3 regions of the Alteromonas sp. MTD1 genome follow, and region 3 is predicted to be linked to each of the others. Evidence: predicted binding sites of a transcription regulator. Region 3 holds the regulator's gene; each other region holds the start of a gene.
The links. The regulator FliA, encoded in region 3, starts transcription of late flagellar genes. The targets are predictions, from matches to a motif close to CTAAAGNTNNNNNNNNNNNNGCCGATA.

Region 1 (4,242 bases), on a different contig from region 3:
ACAGCACAAAGTAACGCTTCTTAAGAAAGACTACCGTCTACTTGAAGGAAAATACGACAAACTCGTATCCATTGAGATGATTGAAGCGGTAGGTAAGCAGTTCCTGGGTAATTTCTTTGAAAAGTGTGCGTCTTTGTTAAAAGACGATGGCTTGATGTTACTGCAATCTATCACTATTGACGACCGCCGTTATGACAGTTACTCAAACAGTGTTGATTTTATTCAAAAATATATCTTTCCAGGCGGCTTTCTTCCTTCGCAATACCAGTTAAATGCGCATTTAAAAAAGCATACCAATATGATGATCCGCGATCTTCATGATATTGGCATTGATTACGCAAAAACCCTAAATCATTGGTACGAAGCTTTTATCTCGGCCAAAGACGAATTAATGAAGGATGGTTACGATGAACGCTTTATGCGTATGTGGACATACTATCTAAAATACTGCGAAGGCGGTTTTCTAGAGCGTACCATCAGCACGGTTCAGCTTGTAATTTCAAAGCCTCACTATCGCGATGATTTAGCACGTATTGCGTAGGTGATGTGCGTACTAAAATAGTTAATGTGTTTCATTTGAGTAGACAATAAAAAGGCGCCTTTAGAGCGCCTTTTTTAATTCTGTGTAGATACTTGGCTACCAACTTCTTTATTTGAGTACTTAGCTATTGATCTACCACCGATATTGGCTGAGACAGCATTGGCTTACCTTGATTAATGTTTATCTCTACGCGCCTATTTTTAGCGCGATCAGCAGATGACGTAGCATTCTCAACAATCGGGTTAGTATCGGCTTTACCAACAACCGACATACGGCTTTCATCAAAGCCTGGTGCGGTACGCATTGCCTCTGCTACTGCTACAGCACGCTGCGAAGATAAATCCCAGTTTGAGCGATACAATTCATTGGCAATATGTTGTCCGTCGCTGTGACCTGAAATTTCTATCTCACCAGGCACTTCCGCTAGTATGCCGCCTATTTTTCTTAACACGGGCTGAAATTGCGGTTGTAGAAATGCAGAGCCCGCAGAAAATGAACCATTTTCTCTTATTCGAATTGTGAGCTGTTGTCCTAACGACTCCATTTCAATTGAGCCATCTAATATTTCTTTTTGAAGCTGCTGGGCGACTTTCTTCATTAACTCAGCAGTTTCAGACTCTTCGCTACTTTGCGGTGCTGACGAAGATGACTCACTTGCTGTTTGCTGCGCTTGACCACCGCGCTGCTCACCACGTTGTTTTTGACGTCCACCGGCAGAATCTTCATCGCCTGCTTGAAATTCAAGCATCTGCTGTGTCATATCAATAGTTTGTTGTTGAATAGATTCAATGGGCGTGGGGTCGGGTCTGCCCGGACGAAACTCCATGGCAATAACGCTTGTGCCTTTTGGAATGTCTTTTACTTCAATTTTATTTTGCACACCAAATGCGAACTTCATGGACCCTGCTATTTGCTTAAACTTGAGCACGTCCATTTCGGAGAATGACAATAAAAGTACGAAGAAGCACATAAGCAGAGACATAAGGTCTGCAAAGGTTCCCATCCAAGCGGGAAGCCCCTCGGGTGGGCATTTTGGGCATTCTTCTTCTGCCATTATTCTTCCTCTGCAGCGCCGCGCTTACTGGCCGCTAGGTAGTTCTTTAACACACCTTCAATGACACGCGGGTTTTGCCCATCAGCAATACCCACTATTCCGTCTAGTACCAAGCTTTGATTTAGCTTTTCTTCACCAGCACGCACTGCCAGTTTAAACGCAATTGGAAGACAAACCACGTTGGCAAAGAATGCACCGTAAAGCGTTGTAAGTAGTGCAACAGCCATTGCAGGCCCGATAGCCTTTGGGTCATCCATGTTTGACAGCATGGCAACCAAACCAATCAGCGTACCAATCATTCCCATAGCAGGAGCAACGTCGCCCATACCTTTGAAAATTGATGCACCAAAGTCGTGTCTCTCGGTCGTCATGGAAATATCTTTCGATAAGGTTTCACGCACGACTTCTATATCGTGCCCGTCAACCAACATGTCCACGCCTTTTTGCATGAATTCATTTGAAATTTCAGCTTCTTCTAACGCCAAGAATCCGCCTTTACGAGCAGCATCCGCCATTTCAACGATTTTCTCGATAAGTTCTTCAGGCGACTCTATTTTGAACATAAAGGCCTTACCTGCAACCTTACCTGCTCCGAAAAACTGGCCTAATGTAAACTGAGATAAGACAACAAATAGAGTTCCACCAAATACAATTAGTATTGATTGCACGTCGATAAACATGCTTAAGCTGCCGCCTAATATCATGGCCATTACAATGAACCCGATGGCGCCCAACATACCAATGACGGTTGCTAAATCCACTCACTCTTCCCCATTTATGCTCAGACAATGCCGCTGTTATTCAAATAGTCTATCGGCATCATATTAAAATACTAAAACAACATTATTGAAAAATATCACATTTATTGGATATTTTTGAAAAAGGCCGTCATGACGCTTTGTGTCGTTTTAATACAGTTTAAACGCAAAATCTTACAATACATCGAATATAGCACATTTACTTTTTTAGCAACTAAAATGCAGCTTTGTGTTTAAAATGCGTTGTAAATGGTATGAATTTTAGCCTTACCCTTTGTGCATATTGGGAATATACAGACAAACCATTTGACCCCTACGCAACCCTCGGTTAATGTGCGCCATACATGTATTTTGGCCAAGATATTGAGTATTTTTTATGACGAAGGAAACTGAAAGTCCGTCTTTTGAAGAAACGTTGTCAGAGCTTGAGACCATCGTTAATGAAATGGAGAATGGTGACTTGCCCTTAAACAAAGCGCTAGAGAAGTTTGAACGCGGCATCGCGCTTTCCCGTCAAGGCCAACAATCTCTTGAGCATGCCGAGCAGAAAGTGAAAATATTGCTTAGCAACCAAGGTGAAGAAACACTTCAAACGCTTCCAGAAAGTGAACAGCCCTAAATCGGTAACTCACTTCCAACAGGTACCTTATGAATTTTTCTGATTTGCATCAGCAAGTAAAAGCACAAACTGATGCATCTTTGCTTACGTTAATCGACGATTTACCTCACTATGCACCGCGATTAAAAGATGCCATGCGTCACGCGCTCTTAGCGGGCGGCAAACGCATGCGCCCCCTTCTGGTGCAGGTAGTCGGTAACACGCTAGATATTCCCAAAAAAGACCAAATGGCTATCAGTATGGCCATTGAATGTATCCATGCTTACTCGCTGGTGCATGATGATTTGCCTGCAATGGATGATGATGATTTACGTCGCGGCAAACCCACATGTCACATTGCATTTGATGAAGCTACCGCTATTTTAGCTGGTGATGCACTACAATCTTTAGCCTTTAGCGTACTCGCCGACGCACCTTTAAGTGATTACGCACAATCACAACGCGTGAAGCTACTTTCCATTCTTGCGAAAAGTGCGGGTTATGCAGGTATGTGCGGTGGTCAAGCCATCGATCTTGCCAGTACAGGTAAAACCATATCGCTTGAAGCGTTAAAAACTTTGCACACATTAAAAACAGGTGCCCTTTTAAAAGCGTGTGTGGAAATGGTTGCAACGGTATGCGAGTCGCTAACTGATGCAACACGCACTGATTTAATGGCATTCGCTACCGATATTGGGCTGGCTTTTCAGGTTCAAGACGACATTCTTGATGTTGAAGGCAGCAGTGAGCAACTAGGAAAGCCCGCAGGGTCAGATGAAGCATTGGGTAAGAACACCTTCCCTGCCAAGCTTGGACTTGAAGGTGCAAAGAAAGAATTAGACAAGCTTCATAATAATGCACTTCAAGCCTTGGCACGTTTACCCTACAATACAGAAAGTTTAATTGCGTTTAGCGAGCTACTGGTAAAACGAGACCACTAGCCACGCGCCATGTTGAAAAAGATAACAAATTAATGAGTTTAGACCTCCAACATTATCCTACGCTTGCGCTTGCGCAAACACCTGACAAACTGAGGCAGCTGCCACAGGACAAGTTACGCCTGCTTGCCGACGAGTTGCGTGAGTACTTACTTAACTGTGTAAGCTCCACCAGCGGGCACTTTGCGTCTGGCTTAGGCACTGTTGAACTTACCGTTGCACTTCATTATGTGTACAACACGCCATTCGACCGTTTATTGTGGGACGTGGGCCATCAAGCTTACCCACATAAGATTTTGACTGGCCGCGCAGAGCGCATGAGTACCATTCGTCAGAAAAACGGATTGCACCCA
Region 2 (4,242 bases), on a different contig from region 3:
GCTAGCCAACAACACGCCTGGCGTACTATTGCTAACGGCAACGCCAGACCAGCTAGGTCACGAGAGTCACTTCGCACGCTTGCGACTGTTAGATCCTGCACGTTTCCACAGCTACGATGCGTTTTTAAACGAAGAATCGAAATACAGCCAGCTTGCTGATGCCGTAGCACCGTTACTTTCAGATGCCGAACCAAACGACAAACAGCGCACTAAACTGGCTGAATTTGCGCCTGATGTAATGGAACACGCTGGCGATTTAACGCAACCTGATGCCCGCCACGCACTGTTACATCAGCTTATTGACTGTCACGGTACAGGTCGCATGTTGTTCAGGAACCGCCGCGCCAATATTGAAGGTTTTCCAGAACGTAAACTCAGTGCATATGAATTGGCGCTACCCGACGTTTACGCCGATGCAATTACAGGCGGCGATCTAACCTATTCGCTTTACCCAGAGCGCATGGTAAGCGTTGTTAACAGCTGGACTAAGCACGACCCTCGAGTAGCTTGGTTACTTGATTTTATGCAGGACGTTAAGCCACAGAAAATCTTGCTAATTTGCGCAAGTGCACGAACTGCGCAAGAGCTAGGTGAAGTTATTCGCACACAAACCGGTATTCGCCATAGCGTGTTCCATGAAGGAATGAGCATTGTTGAGCGAGACAAAGCTGCTCATTATTTTGCTGATGAAGAAGAAGGTGCACAAATACTGCTGTGCAGTGAAATAGGCAGTGAGGGGCGTAACTTCCAATTCGCTCACCACTTAGTGTTGTTCGACTTACCAATTACGCCTGATTTACTTGAACAACGTATCGGCCGCTTAGACCGTATTGGTCAAACGCAAACCGTTCAAATTCACGTGCCTTATTTAGCAAAAACAGCACAACACGTATTACTTGAATGGTATCACGAAGGCCTAAATGCCTTTGAGAAAACCTGCCCTACGGGTTCGGGGGTTTTCGACGATGTTAAGCCTCTTTTGATTGGCGCTTGTCTACACCCGGACGATATGGGTGCGCGGGACGAGCTAGTAAACATGAGCGTTACGTTAAACAGCCAGCTTATTGCGCAACTAGAAGCAGGTCGGGACCGTTTACTAGAACTAAACGCATCGGGTGAAGGACGCGTAGAACAGCTACTAGAAGACATTATTACGCTTGATAGCGAACAAGACTTGTCGCGATTTATGGGTCGCGTTTTCGATGCTATTGGCGTGCAGCAAGATGAAAAGGGCAACGACTGCTTTATTCTTATGCCTACCGAATCAATGGTAAGCCAGCTACCTGGCTTAGACCCAGAAGGCATGACGGTTACCTATAAACGTCGTGTGGCAACCACACTTGAGAACGTTCAGTTTTTAAGCTGGGACCACCCGCTAGTTCACACTGCTATTGATGTTGTACTTACCGACGTACACGGCAAAAGCAGCATTGGCTTTATTGCAGAACCATCATTACCTAAAGGCGCTTATTGGCTAGAGGCTTTGTTTGTGCTTCATGCACAAGCACCCAAGGCACTTCAGCTTGGTCGCTTTTTACCGCAAACACCCATTCGCGTGTGTTTAGACGCACAAGGTAATGCCAGCGAATTAAGTTTTGATGTTAAGCGTAAGGTAGGACGTAAAATCTCTTCTCAGCTTTTGAAGGCGCTTCAACAGCCACTTGAGCTGGCTATTGAGAAAACCAGAAAGCTGGCACACCAGCAAGCTAATCAAAAGCAACACGACGCGTTAACAACAATGCGCAGTACACTAAACGAAGAAATTCAGCGTTTACGCGACCTACAAAAACGCAACCCTGCGGTACGCGATTCTGAAATTGAATATATAGAAACGCAGATGAACGCGCTAGACACGGTTATTCAAAGCGCTGACGTGCAGCTAGATGCACTGCGCATTGTGGTGAATAACCCGTAATGCCAAACCCTGATTTTGTTTACAACCCGCCTATGTCGCCTTATCTTGATTTTGTTTATCAAGATAACGACATTGTTGTTGCACAAAAGCCCAGCGGTTTACTCAGCGTACCGGGCAAAGCGGCAGAGCATAAAGATGCGCTGATCACCCGAGTGAACGTTGTTTACCCTACGGCCACTGTTGTGCATCGTCTTGATATGGCTACGTCAGGGTTAATGGTGCTGGCGCTTAACAAAGACAGCCATCGCAACATATCAAAACAGTTTGAGTTGCGGCAGACAAAAAAGCGTTATTTTGCTCGCGTGTATGGTCATATTGCCGATGATCAAGGGGAGATAAACCTTCCTCTTATTTGTGATTGGCCAAATCGTCCAAAACAAATGGTAGACTTTGAGCGAGGCAAGCGTGCAATTACTCAGTTTCAGGTGGTGTCTCGCGAGGTGGATTCGAAGCAGCGTCCATTTACGCTAGTTGCACTTCACCCTATAACTGGGCGCTCACATCAGCTTCGGGTTCATATGCTTGAGCTTGGCCACCCCATACTTGGCGACCGCCTTTACGCCCATTCAGATGCACTTGATATGGCACCACGCCTTCAGCTTCACGCCGAAAGCTTAAGTTTAAAACACCCGCAAACCGACGATTGGCAGCACTTTCGAAGCGCTATTCCATTTAGTGAGTTCAGCCCTGAGCCTTTGTAAATTAGTCGCGCGGGCCTTTGTAGACAAAGGCTCAATACCAATCTTGCTTGCCAAATAGTATTTAACTGTGGATGAAAACCATTTCAGTTTTTGCCAAAAGCGCCGATACTTTAAGTAGGTCTTAATTTTAATATCAAAGAAGGTGTTTATTCATGTTCAAGCAATACATTGTTTTGCTTTTAACATTAAGCACCCTGCTATTTTCAGCTTCAGTTCACAGTAATTTCTTTGATGACGTAAGCCAAGCCTACATTCCAACTGATGTCAATGAAATTATAGTAGGCGATGGCACCGCGCCTATTATAGAAATTGAAGCACATACGCCTTTGCCTCTTGGTGTAGCTGTAATCTTAACAAGTTCATATCCTTCCAGTCTTACGCTTGCACAAGGGCAGTCGCTCGGTAGCGCATTGGCAGAAAAAGGCTGGAATGTATTGATAAGCCCGTTGAGTTTGCCAATTGAAAAAATGGCTATTACCTCAATTGGCACCAATAGCTCATCTAGCAACACAAACAGCAACGACACTGCAGCAGCCAGCATAGACAAAAACAGAATGGCTAGTGATGATATGAATGAGAGTAATATGGCTACGGAAGGTCTGCATCCAAGAAGCAGTTTACTTTTTAATAACCTCGATTTTCAACAAGCAACAACCAACCTCGCTATTCACTTAAATGCATTAAATAACCACCTACAGTCACGACCAGGTTATCGACTGTACATTGCACAAGGTATGTCGGCGGCCAGTTATCTTTCAGCAATACAAATACAACCTGATCTTCAGCCAGATAGCTTCATTGCTGTTTCACCTTTCTGGCCTGAAACATTAATAAACTCTCGTATAATCAAAAACATAGCTAAAAGCAGCTACCCCATTCTTGATATTTCTATTGAAGGTTTAAGCGAGTGGGAGCTTAACACTGCTCCAGAGAGAAAGAAGCGCTCAAAAAACGAACTAAAACTACATTATAGACAGGTTAAAATTCCAAGAAATTTATTAACCTTTAGTATAAATAAAAATCAAAAAAACCCACATATTCAATCAGTTGCAAATAGCACTATCGGCTGGACTCGCTATTTGGGCTGGTAAAATCTGCCCTTCCGTTTTACGCTAAATTTAATACAAAAACAGGCACCTACAGGGAACCATGCGAAAAGCAGCAAGGAGCTGTAAGCAGGAGAGCAGCAATGAACTATACTTCTAATAGATCGCAATACTGGTTGGGTGTCTCGTGAACGTTCAAGAGTTTGTAAATACCAAAGCGAAGCAACTGTGTTTTTATTTGGAAGCATTTTGGCAAGGCGAACTTCCTATTGAAGAGTTAGAACTTTTCTTTTGGGACACAATGGAAGAGTGGGGCCAAATTAGTTTCACGTTAACGCAGCCATACACACAACAAGAGCGCGTATTCTGGCATCTTCTCCACCAAGTACATTATTGGAATGAAGAGAAGCTGATGCAGGATAAATATCTACTCGATGAATTAAAAAACTGCGTAAAATATCTTGAAGGCACTGGTCATTGCCCGTTGGACTGTGTTGGCGTTAGACCTTAGTAAAACGCCTTTTGACAGCGCTTCTCTAATCAAAATAGTGTTCATCGCAAATCAACTTTCTACATCACC
Region 3 (4,242 bases):
TAGTTGCGGCTTACGATAAAGAGCCTGAAGCAAAGCTTTCGGTGCCCAAGAAGCAGACGTCAGTACCTGGTAAAAAGCCAGTGCCAAGTTTAAGTGAGATTATCGGTGACGATGGCCCAGATAGTTTGAAAGCACTTCTTGAAAAGCAGCATGGTGGCCAGCCAAACTCTTCAACGCAAAGCTCTTTATCACAAAAGAATGCCGCTAACGCACAGCATGCTAACGACATCGCGTCTCACCTTAACTTCTCAGATGAGTTTATTGACGAAGTAGAGTCGCAACACTCTCAGCAAGCACAGCAGCAAGTGCAACAGCACTTTGAAGCTTTTCCAACCCATCAAGCATCTGGCATGGGCGAAATGCCAGCAAGCCAGTCAGCTGAGCTAGCGCAAATCAAAGAAGAGTTGGCGTCACTTCGCGATGTATTGCAATATCAGGTCGCCGATTTGATGGAAGCAAAGAATAAGCGTCAAAAACCAGTTCACCAATATCTTATTACCCGTCTTACTGATATGGGCTTAAGCGCATCACTTGCAGCACAATTAATCAGCTACACACCGGCGCATTACAACGAACGCGATGCATGGGTATATCTTCTTAACCTATTGGCTAATCGCATAAATGTGACCGGCAACGATATACTTACAGCACAAGGTGCGGTGGCTCTTGTTGGCCCAACAGGTACTGGAAAGACAACCACAGTGGCAAAGCTGGCTGCGCGTTATGCTCAAAAATACGGTGCTGATTCGGTTGCTATGATAACCATCGACACCTACAGAATTGCTGCGTTCGAACAGCTTGCTACCTATGGGAAAATCATTGGGTGTACAGTTAGAAAAGCACAGTCTAGTGAAGAACTTGCAGATTTATTATTCCAACTTCGCCATAAACGTCTAGTATTGATTGATACGGCAGGATTTAGTCAGCGCGATAGTCGATTAATTAAGCAAATTAAACAATTTGACAACGGCCAAATGCCCCAGGTAAAAAAATATTTGGTAGCACAGGCCAATACGCAATATCCTGCACTTCAGAGAATAATTGCTGCTTATGATGACATTGAACTAAGTGGCTGTATTTTCACAAAGTTAGATGAGTGCTACTCTTTAGGAGAGGTGCTGAGTGCGGCGGTAGAGTACCAATTACCGGTTAGTTATGTCACCGATGGTCAGAAAGTACCTGAAGACATTAAGATTGCAGAAGCGAAATCTTTAGTTTCCGCTGCTGCAAAGCTTTATAAAAAGTACGGTTTGAATCATACTAGTGCTAACAACGCCATTAAAACAGCATAAGCAGTATGATTGACGACCAAGCGAGTAGCTTAAGAAAAATGAAGCAATCACGGTTAATCAAAGTTATTGCCGTCACCGGAGGTAAAGGTGGCGTCGGTAAAACAAATATCACGCTTAACACTGCCATTGCCATGGCAAAGCAGGGTAAGCGAGTGATGGTTCTCGATGCAGACTTAGGTCTTGCAAACGTAGATGTCATGTTGGGCTTAAGAGTTGAGAAAAACCTTTCTCATGTACTTTCTGGTGAATGCACGCTAGATGAAGTACTTGTCACAGGCCCTCATGGGATAAAAATTGCCCCTGCAACGTCGGGTACGCAGTCTATGGCAGAGCTTTCGCCAACACAGCATGCAGGGCTTATTCGCGCCTTCAGCGAACTGCGCTCGCAAATAGATGTGCTTATCGTTGATACCGCCGCGGGTATCTCAGACATGGTTTTAAGCTTTTCAAAAGCGTCGCAAGATATCATGGTAGTGGTGTGTGATGAACCTACATCGCTAACCGATGCCTACGCACTGATTAAAATACTAAATCGTGAGCACGGCGTGTTCCGCTTTAAAGTTGTTGCCAACATGGTGCGTGATATTCGCGAAGGTCAAGAGCTATTTAGCAAGTTAAGTAAGGTTACAGGGCGCTTTTTGGATGTTGCACTAGAATTAGTAGCAACGGTGCCGTTTGACGAAAATATTCGCAAGGCGGTAAGAAAGCAAACTGCTATTGTTGATGCGTACCCAAGTTCACCGGCAGCAGTGGCTGTTACGCAGCTTGCCAATAAAGCATTGTCGTGGCCAATTCCGGCGCAACCGGGTGGTCATTTAGAGTTCTTTATTGAACAATTAATTGCAGATAAAGCAGTAGGAAGTCAGCGTTGAATAGCAAGGCAGCCGCTTATCAACAACAAACCGATAAGTCGCAGTTAGTTGAAAGACATGCGCCTTTGGTTAAGCGTATTGCCCATCACTTGATGGCGCGTCTGCCTGCTAGTGTTCTTGTTGATGACTTAATTCAGTCTGGCATGATTGGGCTGCTAGAAGCCGCGAGAAATTTCGACGGCTCCAAAGGTGCTAGTTTTGAAACTTTTGCGGGTATTCGTATTCGCGGCGCAATGTTAGATGAAATTCGTAAAGGTGACTGGACGCCTCGCTCGGTGCATAGAAACGGCCGAGCTATTACCGAGGCAATATCGCAAGTAGAAAGCGAAACCGGTCGCGATGCACGAGATTCTGATATTGCTGCTAAGCTAAATGTAAGCTTGCAGGATTATCACCAAATGCTCAATGAAGTAAATGCTGGCAAGTTAGTGGGTATTGAAGATTTGGGCGTTTCTGAAGACGTCATTACTACCGAACAAAACAAAGGTAGCGATGCGCCGTTAGAAGATTTAATGCAGGGCGCCTTCCAGAAGGCTTTAGCGCATGCAATAACAACACTACCTGAACGAGAAGCGATTGTGCTCTCGTTGTACTATGATGAAGAATTGAATCTTCGAGAAATAGGTGAAGTGCTCGATGTTAGTGAATCGAGAGTGAGTCAAATTCACAGCCAGGCCATGTTAAAACTCAAATCACGAATGAAATCGTGGCAAGCTGACGAAGAATAGATATTAATAACAATTAACCCCTCACTGGAGGCTATTTTGGATAAAAGCATGAAGATTCTTGTGGTTGATGATTTTTCTACCATGAGACGTATCATCAAAAACCTACTTAAAGATTTGGGTTTCTCCAACATCCAGGAAGCGGATGACGGCAGTACTGCGTTACCTATGCTACAGCAGGGTGACTTTGATTTTGTCGTTACCGATTGGAATATGCCCGGTATGCAAGGTATTGACCTTTTGCGTGCTATTCGTGCCGACGACAAGCTTAAGCACCTTCCTGTATTGATGGTGACTGCGGAAGCGAAGAAAGAGCAAATCGTTGCTGCAGCACAAGCTGGCGTAAATGGCTACGTTGTTAAACCGTTTACGGCGGCTACACTTAAAGAAAAATTAGACAAAATCTTCGAACGTTTAGGTTGATCCAGACGCTCACCAGAGAAACGAGGTTTACTGGATGACAACGAATGTAAACGTTCCTATATCGCTAGAAGAAGCTAAACAGCTTGTTGTATATCTTGAAGAAGGTGACAACGAGTCTGCTAATGCGCTTCTTGAAGCAGCGTCAATGAAAGAAAATGTTGAACTGTTTGCTGAAGTAGGAAAGCTAACGCGTCAACTTCATGACGCACTAAATAATTTTCAAATTGACGACCGCATCAAGAATCTTGCCACTGACGATATTCCCGATGCGCAGTCCCGCCTTACGTACGTAATTGAAGAAACTGAAAAAGCTGCTAATACTACTATGGATGCTGTTGAAGCAAGTATGCCAATAGCCGAAGGTATTGCCGAAGGCATTGAGAAAGTTATGCCTGAGTGGAAAAAGCTTATGAACCGCCAAATAGAACTGGGCGAGTTTAAGGTGCTTTGCGCAGATTTGGATAAATTACTTGAAGACAGTGCGGATCAGGCAACTAAACTTACACAGCTACTTACCGAAGTGCTGATGGCGCAAGGATACCAAGATCTTACGGGGCAGGTAATTCGTCGTGTAATCGACTTGGTTAAAGAAGTGGAAGATAGCTTAGTGAACATGTTAACCATGTTCGGAGAGCGTGATGGTGCAGAACAAATTAAATCTTCTAGCGTTAAGGCCGATAAAGTTGATGGTGTAGAGGCAGAGGGCCCAATCATCGATGCCGACCAACGTGATGACGTTGTTTCTGGCCAAGATGATGTTGATGATCTTCTGTCTAGCTTAGGTTTTTAGGGGAGCGGGCGCATGTCGTTTGATGTTGACGAGGATATATTACAGGACTTTCTAGTAGAAGCTGGAGAGATACTTGAACAATTACAAGAACAGCTCGTTGATCTTGAGAACAATCCTGAAGATGCGGATTTGCTAAACGC

Region 1: a site for FliA is predicted at 2,407-2,433, ahead of pomA (flagellar motor protein PomA). Genes of this name have one in related genera too.
Region 2: a site for FliA is predicted at 2,698-2,724, ahead of ACGHAV_RS11840 (DUF3530 family protein). Genes of this name have one in related genera too.

Annotation. Positions count from the first base shown of each region.
Region 1 is NZ_BTGG01000007.1:19,640-23,881, forward strand. Features, by position in the region: gene ACGHAV_RS10410 (class I SAM-dependent methyltransferase) at 1-541, shown strand, start outside; gene ACGHAV_RS10415 (flagellar motor protein MotB) at 666-1,595, opposite strand; gene pomA (flagellar motor protein PomA) at 1,595-2,356, opposite strand; gene xseB (exodeoxyribonuclease VII small subunit) at 2,730-2,972, shown strand; gene ACGHAV_RS10430 (farnesyl diphosphate synthase) at 3,002-3,892, shown strand; gene dxs (1-deoxy-D-xylulose-5-phosphate synthase) at 3,925-4,242, shown strand, end outside.
Region 2 is NZ_BTGG01000008.1:45,477-49,718, reverse strand. Features, by position in the region: gene rapA (RNA polymerase-associated protein RapA) at 1-1,915, shown strand, start outside; gene rluA (bifunctional tRNA pseudouridine(32) synthase/23S rRNA pseudouridine(746) synthase RluA) at 1,915-2,616, shown strand; gene ACGHAV_RS11840 (DUF3530 family protein) at 2,769-3,707, shown strand; gene ACGHAV_RS11835 (hypothetical protein) at 3,850-4,173, shown strand.
Region 3 is NZ_BTGG01000005.1:259,383-263,624, forward strand. Features, by position in the region: gene flhF (flagellar biosynthesis protein FlhF) at 1-1,292, shown strand, start outside; gene ACGHAV_RS08760 (MinD/ParA family protein) at 1,298-2,164, shown strand; gene ACGHAV_RS08765 (RNA polymerase sigma factor FliA) at 2,161-2,892, shown strand; gene cheY (chemotaxis response regulator CheY) at 2,929-3,312, shown strand; gene ACGHAV_RS08775 (protein phosphatase CheZ) at 3,347-4,102, shown strand; gene ACGHAV_RS08780 (chemotaxis protein CheA) at 4,115-4,242, shown strand, end outside.